2 regions of the Brotonthovivens ammoniilytica genome follow, and region 2 is predicted to be linked to the other one. Evidence: riboswitches for the same ligand, from Rfam matches in the RefSeq annotation. Region 2 holds a riboswitch; the other holds the start of a gene.

Region 1 (9,464 bases), on a different contig from region 2:
TCCTTATTTACTACAATTCCACCTGTGGGAAAGTCCGGTCCTTGTATGATCTTAAGCATCTCTTCTGTAGTAATATCCGGATTTTTCATATAAGCAATGACACCGTCAATTACTTCACCAAAATTGTGAGGGGGAATACTGGTGGCCATACCAACGGCAATCCCTTCGGCTCCGTTAATCAGAATATTGGGCACCTTCACCGGAAGTACTGCCGGCTCCTGCTCTGTGGCGTCAAAGTTGGGAATAAAGTCCACCACATCTTTATCTAAATCTGACAGATACGCTTCCTGCGTAATTTTCTGCAGCCGCGCCTCTGTATAACGCATAGCCGCCGCTCCGTCCCCTTCGATGGAACCAAAATTACCGTGGCCGTCCACCAGCGCCATCCCGTTTTTAAACTCCTGGGCCAGCACCACCAGCGCCCCGTAAATAGAGCTGTCGCCGTGAGGATGATATTTACCCATAGTATCGCCAACGATTCTGGCGCATTTTCGATACGGCCGGTCATACCGGATTCCCAGCTCATGCATATCGTACAGCGTCCGGCGCTGTACCGGCTTTAATCCGTCCCGTACATCCGGAAGCGCCCGGGCCACAATTACACTCATGGCATAGTCAATATAAGATTTCTGCATTAATTCCGCATAATCCGTTCGGATAATCTGCTCCTGCGTTTCCATTTTCCAATCTCCTGTCTATTAAATATCAAGCTCTGCATCCCCGGCATGTTCATAAATAAACGCTTTTCTGGGAGGAACATCGGTTCCCATAAGCATTTCTGTCACATCTGAGGCCATACGGGCATCTTCAATTTCTATTCGTTTCAGCATCCTGGCAGCCGGATCTAAAGTTGTCTCCCACAGCTGCTGAGCTGACATCTCTCCTAATCCTTTGTAGCGCTGCAGTGTAAAAGAACCTTTATGGCTTTTCCGGTAACGCTCCAAAGCCGCATCATCATACAGATATTCCTCCTCACCTCTGGCGGGAAGCACCTTATACAGAGGCGGCATTGCCACATATACATGGCCTTCAAAAATAAGCTCCGGCATAAAACGGTAAAACAAGGTCAAAAGTAAGGTAGAAATATGAGCACCATCCACATCCGCATCGGCCATAATTACAATCTTATCATAGCGGAGCTTCGTAATATCAAAGTCATTTCCATATCCTTCTGAAAACCCGCATCCAAAAGCATTGATCATAGTTTTTATCTCAGCATTGGCCAGCACCTTGTCAATACTTGCTTTCTCTACATTTAAAATCTTACCCCGAATAGGAAGAATCGCCTGAAAGCTGCGGTCTCTGGCTGTCTTGGCTGAGCCTCCGGCAGAATCTCCCTCCACAATAAATATTTCGCAGACAGACGCATCTCTGCTCTCACAGTTGGCCAGCTTGCCGTTGGAATCAAAGGAGAACTTCTGTTTTACCAGCAGATTTGTTTTTGCCTTTTCCTCTGTTTTCCGAATTTTTGCCGCTTTTTCCGCACAGGCAATTACCGATTTTAAAACTTCCAGATTTTTATCAAAATACAGCTGAATTTCTTCATTTGTTACCTTTCCGGTTACCCGGGCCGCATCCTGATTATCAAGCTTTGTCTTCGTCTGGCCTTCAAACCTGGGTGCCGGATGCTTTACAGATACAACCGCCGTCATCCCGTTTCGCACATCGGCCCCGGTAAAGTTAGAATCCTTTTCCTTTAAAATTCCAAGCTCTCTGGCATACTGATTTATCACTGTTGTAACCGTTGTTTTAAAACCTGTAATGTGAGTTCCGCCCTCTGCATTGTAAATATTATTACAAAACCCCAGAATATTTTCGTGAAACTCATTGGTATACTGAAAAGCAGCCTCCACAGCAATCCCATCAGCCTCTCCCTTCAGATAAACCACCTCATGTATCACCTCAGACTTTTTATTCAAATCCTTTACAAAACCGATAATCCCCTCTTCTTCATGATATTCCACATGCTCCGGCGTCTCCCGGCGCAGATCATCATAAATAATAGTCAGATCAGGATTCAAATATGCTGTCTCATGAAGTCTGCTTTTTACTTCCTCCCCTTTAAAATCTGTCCGCTCAAAGATTTCCGGATCCGGAAGAAAATTAATTTTTGTACCGGTCTTTCTGGTTTTAGAAAGCACCGGCAAAAGCCCGTCTTCTAATGCAACCACCGGAATGCCTCTTTCATAACGGTCGTGATGTACGGCTCCGTCCCTGCTGATCTGCACATCCATATAAACAGATAATGCATTTACAACAGAAGAACCCACACCATGCAGTCCGCCGCTTGTCTTATAAGCCGAATCATCAAATTTACCTCCTGCATGAAGTGTGGTAAATACCAGACGGGCTGCGGACATCCCCTTCTCATGCATTCCTACCGGAATTCCCCGGCCGTTATCTTCCACGGTACAGGAACCGTCTTTTTCAAGTGTTACATGGATTCTGTCACAGGCCCCGGCAAGATGCTCGTCCACTGCATTATCTACAATTTCATAAATCAAATGATTTAAACCTTTTCTGGACACACTTCCTATATACATACCCGGGCGCTTGCGCACTGCTTCTAATCCTTCCAGCACGGAAATACTGCCGGCATCATATGTTGTCTTTACTGCCATTTGTTTCCCCTTTGATCAAATTTTATCCAAACATTTGTTCTCTGTTTTTTCTCTTTTGCTAGTTTACCAGAAAAAAACCTTTTTGTAAAATCCTAATTTTCCCCGGAATTGGCAGACACATTCATCTTATTAAAAGGTCTTTGAAAGGTCTGTTTTCCCAAAAAACTGATCCGGTTTTCTTAATATAAAAAAGAACGGACTGCCTGTCAGCTATGATCTGACTTAAGCTGTCATCCGTTCTTTTTTATATCAACACCAAGTCTCGCGAGAGCGAGACTTGAATCACTGTTTTATTTTTTTATAAGTCCCACTGCCTGGCTGTACTGCTTTTCATAGCGGTCTTTTACCAGTTCTTTTGGATAGCGTATTACTCCGTTATTTTCCCAGGGATCGTTAAATATATAATGCTCTTCGTCGTATCCCACAAGCAGCATACAGTGTTCATTAGATCTCCAGGTAAATTTTTTCCCGGAACCAAAAAGCCGCCAGTCCGGCCCGGTTATCATATCCCGTAAATTGATGGTAGCCCAGAAAACCACAGGCATATCATGGTTGATATAAGTTTCCATTAGTTTCTCAATACTGCTTCCGGTCTCGTCAATCACATGATATTCATCACCGATTATTTTTTCAAGAGCCTTACAGATCACCGGAGCATAGCAGCCCATAGAATCGGAATCATAAGGATTTCCGGCAAATTTCTCATAAGGATCCGGTCCCCAGACTTCTCCGTCTATTTCTTTGAAATCTTCCTTTTCCAGATACTCATCCACAAACTCCTGAATAGATATCTGCCGCCCCAGATACCGAAGCAGCATCACTGCGGTAACGCTCTCGCATCCGGTTGGCGCTTCGCAGGTCTGGTCCAGATATGGTACATTAATCAGCTTCATTGACAACTGCACCTTTCCGCTTCTCTTTTGCATTAATAAACAACAGCACTGCCAGCAGTATCACAATAGAAACAGGCAGGGATATCAGCCAGGACTGTGTCAGTCCGGAAATAATATATCCCACCACACAGACAGCTACAACAACGGCCGCATACTGCATCTGCGTCTGCACATGGTTAATGTGATTACTCTGCGCTCCAGTGGATGACATAATCGTTGTATCCGAAATTGGTGAAACATGATCTCCACACACACAGCCTGCCATAATAGCAGCCACACAAATAACCATTGTGGTAGGAGCATTGTAACACATAGGCACTGCAATTGGAATCATAATACCCATGGTTCCCCAGCTTGTACCTGTGGAAAATCCCAGGAAAATGCTGATGGCAAACATTGCCAGGGGCATAAAGGCATTAAATGCAGCCCCCTGTCCAAAGATTCCGGTTACAAAGGCTGCCACATCCAGCTGATCTACTAATCCCTTAAGCGTCCACGCAAGTGTCAGTACCAGCAGCGCCGGAACCATAAGCTTAAAGCCTTCCACGAGACTGCCCATAAAGTCCTGAAACTTTACAATTTTACGGGGCACATACATAAAAAGCATTACAACAAGGGTTACAAAGGTTGCAAATACTAAAGACAAAGATGCGTTGCAGTTGGCAAATGCATCCACTACATTAGCGCCCCCATTTAAATAACCAGTATAAATCATTCCGAAAACTGCCGTACCGATTAATACAAAAATCGGTACTAAAAGATCTGTTACCCGTCCTTTATCACTTCCCTGCAGTTCACTTTCCGACATCTCTTTAAACTCATCCCCGGTGGTAAATAAATCACCATTTGCCGCATTGATTTCATGCTGTTTCATTTTCCCGAAATCCAGCAGCATGGCGCTGGTAAAGAACACCATTACTAATGTCAGAATTGCATATAAATTGTAAGGAATTGCATTTAAAAACAGCTGAAAGCCATTTACATCATATTCCTGGGGCACATAGCTGGATACAGCTGCCGCCCAGCTGGATATAGGCGCAATAATACAGACCGGAGCCGCAGTAGAATCAATCAAATACGCCAGTTTTGCCCGGGATACTTTATGTTTATCCGTAACCGGCCGCATAACATTCCCCACAGTCAGACAATTAAAATAATCATCCACAAAAATCAGAACTCCCAGCACCGACGTGGCGATCATAGAGCCCCGCTTTGATTTAATTCGTCTGCTGGCCCATGCACCGTATGCTTTAGACGCTCCGGACCTGGCTAAAAGTACAATAATCATGCCAAGCAGAACATCAAATATAATAATGTTCATATCAATATTGTTCACCGTTGAATCTACAATTGTCGTAAATGTCTCCCACGGATGAAACTTCGCCAGAAACAGTCCGCCTAAAAGGCAGCCCGTAAACAGCGAAATGTACACTTCCTTGGTAATAAAAGCCAGAATAATGGCTACCAGAGGAGGCACAATAGCCCACAAGGTTCCTACAAAATCCATCTCTCATTCTCCTTCGTTTTCCCGAAAAAAGAGACCTTCGCAAATCATTTTTGCAAAAGTCTCTCACTTTCTTTTTCTTCTGCAAAGCACTCCACACTATGTGACAGTCCGCACCGTATTTCAGTACGCCCCAGCACCCGCCGCCACACAGCCCGGCAGATGCTTCGGCAGATACCCCTTTTGGCCCCTTCCGCTGTATCGAAATTTCCGGAGCTTACTTATGATATCCGCGCCTCATTGCATTTATTGTTTTTATATTTGTACATCATATCATGATGGTATACCGTCGTCAATAGATGATATAAAACCTATTCTTTTACACCCCATGGTTCTATCAAACCCCTCCCTTTACATTTTCAATCTGCCAGTCTACCGGTTCAATTCCATGACTTTTTAAAAATTCATTGGTTCTGCTAAAATGCCGGCATCCAAAAAAGCCCCGGTAAGCGGACAGCGGACTTGGATGGGGTGCTTCTAAAATCAGATGCTTTGGATTATTGAGCATACTTTTCTTCATCTGAGCCGGTCTGCCCCAAAGCAGAAATACAATGGGACGATCCTGCTGGTTTACTGCCTCTATCACTGCATCGGTAAACTTTTCCCATCCGATTCCCCGGTGGGAATTGGCCTGGTGAGCCCGCACAGTCAGGACCGTATTAAGCATCAGCACCCCCTGCTTTGCCCATTTCACCAGATAACCATTGTCAGGTATGTAACATCCAAGGTCACTTTGCAGTTCCTGATATATATTTTCCAGGGACGGCGGAATCTCCACCTTGGGTTTTACAGAAAAACACAGCCCGTGTGCCTGACCGTCATTGTGATATGGGTCCTGGCCAAGAATCACAACTTTTACGTCATTTAAAGGTGTCAGATGAAACGCGTTAAAAATATCATCCGGCGCCGGAAATATTTTTCTAGTTTGATATTCCTCTAGTACTTTCTGATACAGTTCTTTATAATATGGTTTACGAAATTCAGCCGCTAACGGCTGCTGCCAGTCATTGGTAATCGGCGGCATACTCCCATCTCCTTTTCTTGTGCAATTGTAAGGAAACCGGGACAGCTTCCCGTTTCCTGCAGCTATTATTATATTCTTACAGAAACACCTCTGTCAGCCAGATAATGCTTTAAATCCATAATTTCCAGTTCCTTATAATGAAACAGTGACGCCGCCAGAGCCGCATCTGCTTTTCCTTCCGTCAAGGCATCATAAAAATGCTCTTTGATGCCGGCACCGCCGGAAGCTATCACCGGAACAGAAACATTTTCGGCAATGAGCTTAGTAAGTGAAAGATCATACCCTGCTTTTGTGCCGTCACAGTCCATACTTGTCAAAAGAATCTCTCCGGCGCCTAAGCTGTCAGCCTTCATGGCCCACTCCACCGCGTCAATTCCCATATCAACCCGGCCGCCGTTTTTATAAATATTCCAGCCCGAACCGTCCTTTCGGCGTCTTGCATCTATTGCCACTACTACGCACTGGCTGCCAAACTTATCCGCAGCCTGGCTGATGAGCCCCGGATTCATAATGGCAGAGGTATTGATGGATATCTTATCTGCTCCTTCCCGCAAAAGGACTTTAAAATCCTCAACTGTCCGGATGCCTCCGCCCACAGTAAAAGGAATAAAAACCTTTTCCGCTACTTTGCGCACCATATCAACCACAGTGGCCCTGGCTTCCGAGGAAGCTGTAATATCAAGAAAAACAAGTTCATCCGCCCCCGCTTTATCATAAGCTGCCGCGATCTCAACCGGATCCCCTGCGTCCTGAAGATTTACAAAATTGACACCTTTTACTACCCGTCCGTTATTCACATCCAGACACGGAATGATTCGCTTGGTAAACATCAGCAGTCTCCTCCTTTCAGTCCGGCAAAATTTTTTAAGATTCTCAGACCTGCCGCACCGCTTTTTTCCGGATGGAACTGGCAGGCAAATACGTTCCCCTGCTCCACAGAAGCATGTATGCAGGTGCTGTAATCAGTTACCGCCTTTACAATCTGTGAATCCTCAGCCTGAAGATAATAGGAATGAACAAAATACACATAAGGATTGTCTTCCATCCCCTGATACAGGCGTCCGTCATTTTGAAGTTCCAGGGAATTCCAGCCAATATGGGGGATTTTTAGCCCTTCCTTATCAGGTATTCTGACAATCTTTCCTTTTAAAACTGAAAGGCCGGATACCCCGGGACTTTCCTGGCTGCTTTCAAATAAAAGCTGCAGGCCCAGACAGATGCCAAGCAGCGGCGTCTTACGCCTTACAATCTCATAGATCACCTGGTCCAGCCTGCGTTCCCGCAGGCAGCTCATTGCATCCCCAAATGCTCCCACCCCCGGAAGGATCACCTTATCTGCCTGAAGAATCTTTTGTGCATCTCCCGTAATCAGGCTCTCTTCACCCAGATAATAAAGAGCCTTTTCCACGCTTCTTAAATTCCCTGCTCCATAATCAATAATCGCAATCATTGTTCCTCCCCTTACAAGCCAAGTTCCAGCCAGAATTCCACGCCATCTTCATGGTTAATCACACCGCATTTCTGATGGAAGGAATCCATAATAGCTTTTACAATGGACAGTCCGATTCCGCTGCCTCCGTATTCCCTTGTTCTTGCTTTATCTACTTTATAAAATTTCACCCAGATATTATCCAGATCCTCATTTGGAATCTGGCTTCCGGTGTTAAACACACTGATACGCAGCCGGTCCTCTTTTTTCTCATAAAAGATCCGGATTTTCTTTTCTCCATCCGCATGATGAATGGCATTGCTCAAAAAGTTGGTTACAACCTCTTCCACTTTAAACTCGTCCGCCCAGACGTATTCCTCCGGCAGATCCATTTCAACTGTAATTTCACTTTGTTCCAGCAGAATGGAAGATGCATTTACAATCCCGCAGATCAGCTCTGTTATATTGAACCGTTCCATGGAAACCTGATCGTTTCCAAACTCCAGCTGATTTAATGTCAGCAGCTTTTTCACCATCTTATTCATTTTATCTGCTTCATCAATAATAACGTCACAGTAAAACTCTCTGCTCTCCTCATCATCATTGATACATGCCTGCAGACCTTCCGCATATCCCTGAATCAATGCCAGAGGAGTCTTTAACTCATGGGAAACATTGGAAAGAAACTCCTTTCGCATCTCATCAATCTGCTCTTTCTTTTCAATATCCTGCATCAGCTCATTATTGGCAGATTTCAGCTCTGAAATGGTCTGTTCCAAGCGTTCAGAGAGCTGATTCATATGGATTCCCAGCTGATCAATCTCGTTTCCCTTTTCCATTTGCTGCATCTGCTTTTTATACCACTCCGCTCCCCGGTACTTATTCCATCCGCCCCGAATATATTTTGCATTAAAATCCAGATCCACCATCCGCTGGGAAATCTCAGACAGCTGCACCACAGGCTTCGTAATCTTCTGAGAAACTATGATACTGATAATAATGCTTCCGGCAATGGCACAGATCCCCACATACAGAAGAAACTGATTGGCAATGCTGGAACTTTCACGGATACCCTCCATTGCAGTCCGCATTAGAATCAGGTTTCCGTCATTTAAAGTCCCCCAGAGAATCAGATATTCCGCATTGTCCATACTGGCATCTTTGATGTGCTCTAGTTTATAATTGCTGGTCTGTTCAAGGACAGTATCACCGGAGCTTCCAAACAAAATATTCAGAAACTGGCGCTGAATGGTCCGGATATCATTTACGGAAGACCGAAGAGGGGTTCCGTCAGAGCTCATAATAATAACTGACATATTCTGATTGGAACACATCTGCTCAAAAGACGCATCAAACTGGCTGGAATACAAAATCCCGTCACTGCTGGCCGTCTGGATACTTTCAAAATTCTCCATTAACAAATGTTTCTTCTGAAAGGTATAGAACATTCCAAGAAACGAGGTGTTAATTATAAAGCAGGCCAGAATGGCTCCGGCCACCAGGCAGATAATGATTGCCATAATCTGTCTTGTCAAAGAACGTTTCATTCACTTATACCTCAAATTTATATCCCATGCCCCAGATTGTTTTTATATATTCACCTTTCCCGCCCATTTTACTGCGCAGTTTTTTCACATGGGTATCAATAGTTCTTGCATCTCCAAAGTAATCATAGTTCCATACATGGTTTAGAATTTTTTCTCTGGAAAGAGCCAGACCTGCATTTTCCACAAAATAAGAAAGCAGCTCAAACTCTTTAAAACTCAAATCAATGTCATTACCGTCAATAGTTACACGATGTGCCGCTTTATCAATTACAATTCCGCCGGTTTCAATGACTTCATTGGGGTTTCGGCCGCTTGTCCTGCGCAAAATCGCCTCCACTCTGGCCACCAGTATCTTGGGACTGAAAGGCTTTGAAATATATTCGTCAACCCCAAGATCAAATCCCTGAAGTTCGTCACTTTCATCTCCTTTTGCCGTCAGCATAATA
Region 2 (9,464 bases):
CTTACAAAGACGCACACCCAGTAATTCTGTCCGGCGGGCAGAAACAGCGCCTTTCCATTGCCTGTGGGCTTTTATCCGGCAGAGAACTTTTGTTGCTCGACGAACCGACATCGGGGCTGGATGGCGGAAACATGCGGAAAATTGCCTCCTCACTGGCGGAGGCCGCGGCCGAAGGGAAAACCATATTGGTAATCACCCATGACGAAGAGCTGATTCAAGCCTGCTGTGATTTTCGCTGGGAACTGAGTGGATGAAAACTTTGAGAAAAGAATGCTCCTTTATGTCTTTAACCTCTTCAATAGAGAATTATCAAAGGAAACGGTTTTTATTGATGGGACAAAACTGGGTTTTGTGTATCCCCGTATCGCTACAGACTCTGGATACGATAACGAAGAAGGATATACGTATTTACGAGAGCAGAAACAAAAAAGTAAAACTGGAGATTCTTTTACTCAGTATGGGTTATAAGTTGTTTATAAAAGTACATCAAAAATCAGGAGAATATCCACAAATAGGAGGATCATCTCCTGATTTTTCTATAAACAAAGTTTACCTCTTTCGTCCTGCTATATTTGCCTTACACGTATTGCTGGCTTAAGAATATTTATACATTCTCAATCAGACAGCCGCTTCTGTATGCTTCTAAAAGCTCCTCAAGCTCTGCGATATTTTCCCTCAGAACTTTTCCGGTATCCGTATCACCTACCGTTTTCCTCTTCACCACATTTTGTTCCATTACAATGTGGGAATGGATGCAGGTCTCATTGAGCACGGTTTTCTCCATGGATTCAAAGGGCTCGTGGGCGGCCAGCACAAGACCATATGAATTATAAATCAGCGTATAGCCGGCAATTCCGGTTTTACTCTGATAAGCTTTGGAAAAACCGCCGTCAATAATCAGAAGCTTTCCGTTGCATTTCACCGGAGATTCTCCTTTTTTCACGGCAACCGGAACATGTCCGTTTATTATATGAGCTCCGGCGGAGGGCAGGCCAAATTCAGTAAGAATCCGGTTTACCACTTCTTCCTTTTCAATCAATTTATAATATGGATTTTTTGGTTCTTCGTGGGTCTTCTTATCCAGAATAAAATACCGTTCAAATGTGGTCATTTTGGCCTTCCCGAATACCGGAGAATTTTTATTTTTCCAGATAAACCACATAATATCCCGGCCTTTTTCTTTTTCCACCGGATTCAGGGAATAATATCCTTTTCTGGCATAGTGCTCTAAAATATCATACAAAGCCTTACCGCTGTATTTCTTTCCGTAAATTTCCACCTCTTTAAAGCTTCCATCCTCATTCAGGGGCACGCAGCCATGATACAGCAGATTTCCGTTATATACTTTATAAAAGCTGCCCTTTGTAAAGAGAAATCGGGTATGCTTCTGAAGACGTTCGCTATTTAAGAAGCTGGCCCGCAGCCGGTCTACCACATCCTTTTCTTCTGCTGTCAGCTGATAGGGATTCTTTGGATCTACCGTTGGAAAACAGGTTTCTTTTAACTTGTATTCTTTCCCCTCTACAATAATCGTTCCTTTTTCAAGATCCATTTTGTCCAGCAAAAGCCGCTCCTGCATATCCCACTCCGGATATTTTAAAATCAGCTGGCCTTCCAGCTTAAACTGGATAATGGAAATTGCCTTATGCATCTTTTCATCCAGTTCCGCATAGCTGTTATCATAATTTTCATCCGAAGTGTCCACATGGAAACAGCTGCACGAATCATCTGCGTATTGATTCAAAGCCAGTCTGGCCAGGGGCAGCATATTGATTCCATATGCATCCTCCAGGATAGAAAGGTTGCCGTATTTTGCTGAAATGCGAAGCATATTGCACATGCAGGCAGTCTGCCCCGCAGCTGCCCCCATCCAGAGAACATCGTGGTTTCCCCACTGGATATCAATGGAATGATGCTGCATCAGTGTATCCATAATAAGATGGGGATACGGTCCCCTGTCAAATATATCTCCCAGCACATGGAGATGATCTACTGTAAAACGCCGGATCAGATAGCAGAAATCTACAATCAGATCACTGGCCCGGCCAGTGCGGATTACAGAATTTATAATCTCATTATAATAAGCCTCCTGGTCAGCCACATCCGGCCGGCCGGTCATAAGTTCTTCTATAATATATGCAAAATCTTTAGGCAGAGATTTCCGCACTTTTGACCGGGTATATTTAGATGATGCGGTTTTGCATACTCTGATAAGCCTGAATATAATCACCCGATACCAGTCTTCCAAAGCCTCACCGTCTAAAAGCTGCTCCTGAATCTGCTCTAGTTTACATTCCGGATAATAAATCAGCATTGCCAGGGTCCGCTTATCCGGAATTGCCAGCGAGCTGCCAAACTCCTCTTCAATCTTTCTTTGAATGGCTCCGGAGCCGTTGCTGAGAATATGTCTGAACTGTTCATATTCTCCGTGGATGTCTGTTATAAAATGCTCTGTCCCTTTTGGCAGACTTAAGATCGCCTTTAAGTTTACAATTTCTGTAGCTGCAGATGCTATATTCGGATATTGTTTCGCCAATACCTTAAGGTATTTCATATCTGCGTCCTTCATATATAGTTCCCCTTTCTGAATTTTTCAGTACTCCCAAACCCTATTTTAATCTACTCCGGAATAAAAAACAAGCCGGGGATGTGCGCAAAACAGATTCCCTGTTCCGCACACATCCCCGGACCGATAGCCTACGCCTCAATCACATTACTCATGTCATACATTCCCGCTGGTTTTCCGGCGAGATATTTTGCAGCCTCCACAGCACCTTTTCCAAATACTGCTTTGGATGTTGCAGTATGTTTAAAGGTAATTACTTCATCGGTTCCCGCAAAAATCACCTCATGTTCACCTACAATATTTCCTCCTCTGACAGCCTGAATCCCAATCTCATACTTTTCACGTTTCTTACGCTCCTGGCTTCGATCATACTTATAATTATAATCCTCCTCCAGGGCTTCATTCATAGAGTCAGCCAGTGCCAGAGCCGTACCGCTTGGAGCATCCAGCTTCTGATTATGATGTTTTTCCACAATTTCCATATCAAAGCCTGCAGGAGCTAACACTTTCGCAGCCTCTGCTAAAAGCTTTAACAATGTATTAATTCCCAGAGACATATTGGCAGATTTCAAAACTGCTATTTTCTCACTGGCCGTTTTCACATGGGCAAGCTGTTCTTCTGATAATCCGGTTGTACAAAGTACAACGGGAATCTGTCTTTCAACACTGAAATCAAGAAGATCATCCACTACACTTACATTTGAAAAATCAATAATCACATCCGCATCCACATGGCAGTCTGACGCTTTTGCAAATACAGGATAATCATTTTTAATACCATCATATACATCAATGCCGGCAACAATCTCAGTATCCGGGTCAGCTTTACAGATTCCCGTAATTACCTGCCCCATATGGCCATTGCAGCCGCACATAATAATTTTTGTCATAACGTATCCTTTCTAAAATCCCGAAGGTATCAGCATAATCCGAATTTTTTCATTTCTGCCAGCAGCTTTTCTTTGTTTGCATCTATCATTTCTGACAGGGGAGCCCGAAGAGGACCTGCTCCCATGCCAAGCATATTCATAGCTGCTTTTACAGGAATCGGATTCACCTCACAGAATAAAGCATTGATCAGAGGAATCGCATCCAGCTGGATTTTCATTGCCTTTTTGCGGTCTCCCTCCAGATATTCCATAACCAGATCATGGGTCTGTTTCGGGGCAATGTTGGACAATACGGAAATAACTCCAAGACCGCCAATAGAAAGCAGAGGCAGAACCTGATCGTCATTTCCGGAATATAATTCCAGATTACCGTCGCAGAGATTCATCATATGGGCAGCCTGTGAAAGATTTCCGGTGGCGTCTTTAATTCCTACAATATTATCTACATTTTTTACCAGATGGGCAACAGTCTCCGGCATCAGATTGCATCCTGTTCTGCTTGGCACATTATACATAATTACAGGAGCTTTGATTTCGCCTGCTATCTGTGAATAATGGCTGATTAACCCTGCCTGTGTGGCTTTATTATAGTATGGCGTTACAACAAGTACGCCGTCCACCCCATAGGAATCGGCCTCTTTTGAAAGTTCAACAGCTGTTCTTGTACAGTTAGACCCTGTACCTGCAACTACCGGGATTCTGTGTTTTGTAAATTCTACAGCAGCTTTGATGGCTTCTAGGTGCTCCTTTTCCGTCAGTGTGGAGCTTTCCCCTGTAGTACCTGTAATGATAATACAGTCTGTTCCGTTATCAATCTGGTAATTGATATTTTCTTCTAGCTGCTCATAGTTCACATCATAATTGTCTTTCATAGGTGTAACAATTGCCACACCAGCGCCTTTGAATATTGCCATAATATAATCCTCCTGTAATTATTCTTATAAAAAGAATCCTGCCGCAGCAGGATTCTCCGCCTGCGGCGGGTTGCGTGAGCAACATAATTCCATTCCGCCGCAGTGCGATCCACAGCGGAGCGTTTTTTTGCCCTATAGGAATCGGCACTTTTCAGATTTATCACAACACGGTATTTCCTATAGAGTAAAATAAGACCGGACTGCATGAGCCGGTCTCTGTTTGTTTCTTATGATAAACATTTGAAAAACATTCAGCGATAGCTCCCCATCTTTTGATGACAGTCACAGACCTGTTTGCCCTGTGCCCAAAAAAACATCTGCAGAAAATGTTTCTTTTCGGCGTTCTTCCCTTTCATCTGCCATCCTCTGTGCCTGCCACATCCGGCAGATTACTGATGAATCACGCAACCTCTATCTTTTCTTATTTTGTTTTTATTTGTCAATACAAGGTAAATATATCACCCTTGTGCCTAAATGTCAACCTTCATCCACGGTTACTTCTGATCAGTCTTTTTCAGTCTGAATCCGATAAATTTCATCTAAATACGGTATTAATGCGTCATTCAGCACTCTCCCCGTTAAAATCACAGTTGTCTCCTCTGATTTTACCTGAATCAACGCAATTAATTCCTCAACTGTAATTACCTTTTTATCTATTAATCCAAGTACTTCGTCCAGAATCAGCATACTGCATTCTCCGGTTGCAAGCACTTTTCTTGCATAATTCACACCATTTTTCATATTCATCTTTTCTTCGAACTGTTCTTCTGTGGAAAGATTATCATACAGATCTGCTGATTTCTGGAACCTGAAAAGCTTGATTTCCGGCTCAAGTCTGCGGATAAATGAAATCTCATCATCATCCTTTCCCTTCAGGAACTGAATAATGAAACTGTTCCCGCCTTTACTTGCCTCATGTATGGCATATCCCAATGCCGCAGTTGTCTTTCCCCTGCCATAGCCATAATACGCCTGCACTTTCCCTTTTTCCATGAAACCCTCCTTCATTCAGCGATTTTCATCACTTAAATGATTTTGTTTTTATGAATATCAATGAGTTATCAGGTTTTCAAAATAACACACTCTATGTAAAAATGCAAGATTTACCATTAAAATCTATTTGCTGTTATACTACATGTCTTCAAGAAAATCTACTTTGCTGACAGATACTTCATAAGCAATGCGGTGTTCCGTTTCATCGTCATTAATCCGCTTTACATATTCCCTGCTCTGAATCCTTCCCAGCACCTGAATATGGCTGCCCACTTCAAATCCGGAAGCAAACCGTGCATTTCTTCCCCAGCAAATGCATGGAATATAATCAGACTTTCCATAAGACCGGTTTACCGCAATTAAAAGATCTGCGATCTCTCTTCCCAAAGGTGTTTTTCTGTATACCGGATCTTTGCAGACATAGCCATCCAGAAAAATCTGGTTGGTTTTTTCATTTTCTTCCAGTTCATCTACAAATTCCCATTCACGGACAAATACAGAAAGCACCAGGCGGTTTTTCTTTTCCTCATGGCGGTTATAAGAACGGAACTGGCCATTAATATGAATCAGCTGGCCGGTATAATCCTGCTGAGTGTCCACCAGACGTTCTGACACCATAAGCGGAATATAGTCTGCGTAGTTACTGAGTCTGTTTACAGATACCTCAACCATATAGAAGCCTTCTCCCAGCACCTCATGGCTGAACTGAAACTCCGAAACTACCTCACCAATCATAGATACCTGATTATTTTCGAACATTTTATCTGTCATTATGTAATTCTCCCTTCTTCACATGTACGTTTTCATTCATATTGTTTCTTAAAATACTATTCTCATTCTGCAGATTTAGAACCCGTCGACCTGAACAAATTTACCACATTTTTTGCGCGCAATTTCCCATAATCTGTCGAATGCAAAAAATTAAATGTTGACACAAAGTGACAGTATAAACGATAGTCTGTCATCTCTGTGCTTTTTTCCACAGCAAATTACATTCACGCCTATTTTTCTCACCCTCTTTACTTTATCTTAAGCCCGTGCTAGAATAAACCGGCTGAGCATTTATTTCTTATTAAATGCAGACAAAAGACCTGTCCCAGGCGGGTTTTTACTGTCTGAAGATAAAACATAATATATTTATATCTGATAGAAAGAAGGTTTTCATCATGAAAATGAAAAGAGAAGATATCCGCAACATTGCCATAATCGCCCATGTAGATCACGGTAAAACGACACTGGTGGATGAACTTTTAAAGCAATCCGGCGTTTTCCGTGCCAATCAGGATATACAGGAGCGCGTTATGGACTCCAACGATATTGAACGTGAAAGAGGAATTACCATCCTGTCCAAAAATACTGCTGTTATCTATAAGGATACCAAAATTAACATTATAGATACACCAGGACATGCTGATTTCGGCGGAGAAGTAGAACGTGTCTTAAAGATGGTGGACGGAGTTGTCCTTGTGGTAGATGCTTTTGAAGGCGCTATGCCTCAGACAAAATTCGTGCTGATGAAAGCGCTGGACCTGAATCTTCCGGTTATTGTATGTATCAATAAAATTGACCGGCCGGAAGCAAGACCTGATGATGTAATTGACGAAGTGCTGGAACTGTTTATGGATCTTGACGCTTCAGATGAACAGCTTGACTGTCCGTTTATCTATGCATCTGCGAAAAACGGATACGCTGTACGTGACCTTAATGATGAGAAAAAAGATATGGTTGCGCTGTTTGAAACTATCATTGATTATATCCCGGCTCCTACCGGAGATCCGGATGCAAATACTCAGGTACTGATCAGCACCATTGATTATAATGAATATGTAGGACGTATTGGTGTTGGAAAAGTGGATAACGGATGTCTGAAAATCAATCAGGATGCAATTGTTGTCAATGCACATGAGCCTGAGAAACAGAAAAAAGTCCGTATTAATAAATTGTATGAATTTGATGGATTAAATAAAGTAGATGTAAAAGAAGCAAAGATCGGTTCCATTGTGGCAATTTCCGGAATCGCTGATATCCATATCGGTGATACCATCTGTGCTCCGGAAAATCCGGAGGCGATTCCCTTTCAGAAGATTTCTGAGCCGACGATTTCTATGAACTTCATTGTAAACGATAGCCCGCTTGCCGGTCAAGAGGGAAAATTCGTTACTTCCCGTCATATCCGGGACAGACTTCTTAAAGAATTAAACACTGACGTCAGCCTCAGAGTAGAAGAAACTGAAAATGCCGACAGCTATAAAGTATCCGGCCGCGGGGAACTGCATCTTTCTGTTCTCATTGAAAATATGCGCCGGGAAGGATATGAATTTGCCGTAAGCAAAGCAGAAGTACTGTATCATACAAATGAAAACGGCAAAAAACTGGAGCCCATGGAAACTGCCTATGTAGATGTCCCGGATGAATTCACCGGTGTTGTTATTGAAAAGCTCAGTCAGAGAAAAGGCGAGCTGCAGAATATGGGCAGCATCAGCGGCGGATATACCCGCCTGGAATTTAAAATTCCCTCCCGGGGTCTCATCGGCTACCGTGGAGAATTTCTAACAGACACAAAAGGAAACGGTATTATCAATACGATTTTTGAAGGCTATGAGCCCTGCCGCGGCGAAATCCAGTACCGTAAGCTTGGTTCCCTGATTGCCTTTGAATCGGGAGAATCCGTTACCTATGGCCTGTTTTCCGCACAGGAAAGAGGCGCCCTGTTTATTGGAGCCGGAGAGCGGGTTTACTCCGGTATGGTTATTGGACAATGTTCCCGGGCAGAAGATATTGAATTAAATGTCTGCAAGAAAAAACATTTAACCAATACCCGCTCCTCAAGTGCAGATGAGGCTCTGACACTGACACCTCCAAGAATTTTAAGTCTGGAACAGGCACTGGACTTCATTGATACAGACGAGCTGCTGGAGGTAACCCCAGAAAGTCTGCGCATTCGTAAAAAAATCCTGGATCCTACTATGAGAAAACGTGCATCCATGAAAAAATAAAACAACTGCACACGCATAACAAAAGGGACTGTTACAGAATGGCTGAATCATCAGCGGTTCTGTACAGTCCTGTTTTTGTATAAAAATATCAGTTTTTCTGCCGGCAGTTTATCTACTGGCAGCTTCTTTTTTGCATCCCCTTTAACATCAGCAGACCTGTAATCATCAGTACCGCGAATATAGTTCCAAACAAAAATCCGCTCTGGAGATTATCATTCATTGCAAAAGAAACAGCTCCTGTAATGGCAGGACCGGCTCCGCAGCCTAAATCTCCGGCCAGAGCCAGCATTCCAAACAGCGCCGTTCCCCCCTTTGGCAGCACTTCTCCTGCAGCAGCGAAAGTCCCCGGCCACATAACTCCGGTGGAAAATCCTGCCACGGCACAGACGATAAGGGCAATGACTGCCGAGGAGGAAAGCCCGATCACCAGATAGCAGACCGCGCACAGTACTGAGCAGAACATCATAAAACCCCAGAGAGGTATCTTTTCTCCTTTCCGTCCATACCAGAGCCGCTCTAGGCCTTTTAATACGGCAAACATGCAGGGGCCCGCAAGGTCCCCGATTTCTTTTGATACATGGAGCCCTTCCTCCGCAAAGCTGGAAGCCCACTGGGCAATGGCCATCTCACAGGAGCCAGCGCAGAACATAAACAGCATGAGAAGCCAGAAAACCTTCGATCTGGCAAGATCACCAAAATGCATTTTCTCCTGCTCAGGTACAAGCTCATAAACCGGAACAAAGGCGAAATAAACAGCGTTTGCGATAGGAAGAACCGCCCAGAGTACTGCAAGAAGCTTCCAGTTATCAATTCCTGCAGCTTTAAAAAAGACAGTAGAAAGACCGATAATAAGTACGCTTCCCCAGCAGTAAAAAGAATGAAGCATACTAACTGCCTTATCCTTTTCTTTTATGGGGCAGGCCTGAACAATGGGCGTCAGCAGCACCTCTGTAAGACCGCCCCCTGCACCGTATATCACAACGGCTAGAACAAGTCCTGTAAAAGGACTGGCAAACAGCTCCGGCAAAAACGCCAGCCCGGCGGTCCCCGCCGCTGATAAAATATGGGCCGCAATGATACATTTCCGATATCCGATCCGGTCTGC

The links. Region 2 has a riboswitch for lysine ahead of dapA (4-hydroxy-tetrahydrodipicolinate synthase). Riboswitches for the same ligand answer to the same signal wherever they lie in the genome.
Region 1: another riboswitch for lysine. It lies ahead of OCV88_RS00860 (Na+/H+ antiporter NhaC family protein); the one in region 2 lies ahead of dapA (4-hydroxy-tetrahydrodipicolinate synthase).

Annotation. Positions count from the first base shown of each region.
Region 1 covers NZ_JAOQJQ010000001.1:180,065-189,528, reverse strand. Annotated here, with positions in the region: gene OCV88_RS00875 (DNA gyrase/topoisomerase IV subunit A) at 1-680, opposite strand, end outside; gene OCV88_RS00870 (DNA gyrase/topoisomerase IV subunit B) at 699-2,621, opposite strand; gene OCV88_RS00865 (C39 family peptidase) at 2,912-3,514, opposite strand; gene OCV88_RS00860 (Na+/H+ antiporter NhaC family protein) at 3,501-5,021, opposite strand; lysine riboswitch at 5,098-5,267, opposite strand; gene ung (uracil-DNA glycosylase) at 5,356-6,042, opposite strand; gene hisF (imidazole glycerol phosphate synthase subunit HisF) at 6,111-6,872, opposite strand; gene hisH (imidazole glycerol phosphate synthase subunit HisH) at 6,872-7,492, opposite strand; gene OCV88_RS00840 (sensor histidine kinase) at 7,504-9,018, opposite strand; gene OCV88_RS00835 (response regulator transcription factor) at 9,023-9,464, opposite strand, start outside.
Region 2 covers NZ_JAOQJQ010000003.1:236,523-245,986, reverse strand. Annotated here, with positions in the region: gene OCV88_RS09195 (ABC transporter ATP-binding protein) at 1-254, shown strand, start outside; gene OCV88_RS09190 (hypothetical protein) at 251-598, shown strand; gene OCV88_RS09185 (fructose-1,6-bisphosphatase) at 605-2,569, opposite strand; gene dapB (4-hydroxy-tetrahydrodipicolinate reductase) at 2,698-3,456, opposite strand; gene dapA (4-hydroxy-tetrahydrodipicolinate synthase) at 3,486-4,370, opposite strand; lysine riboswitch at 4,621-4,792, opposite strand; gene OCV88_RS09170 (cob(I)yrinic acid a,c-diamide adenosyltransferase) at 4,875-5,363, opposite strand; gene OCV88_RS09165 (single-stranded DNA-binding protein) at 5,502-6,134, opposite strand; gene typA (translational GTPase TypA) at 6,530-8,359, shown strand; gene OCV88_RS09155 (MFS transporter) at 8,472-9,464, opposite strand, start outside.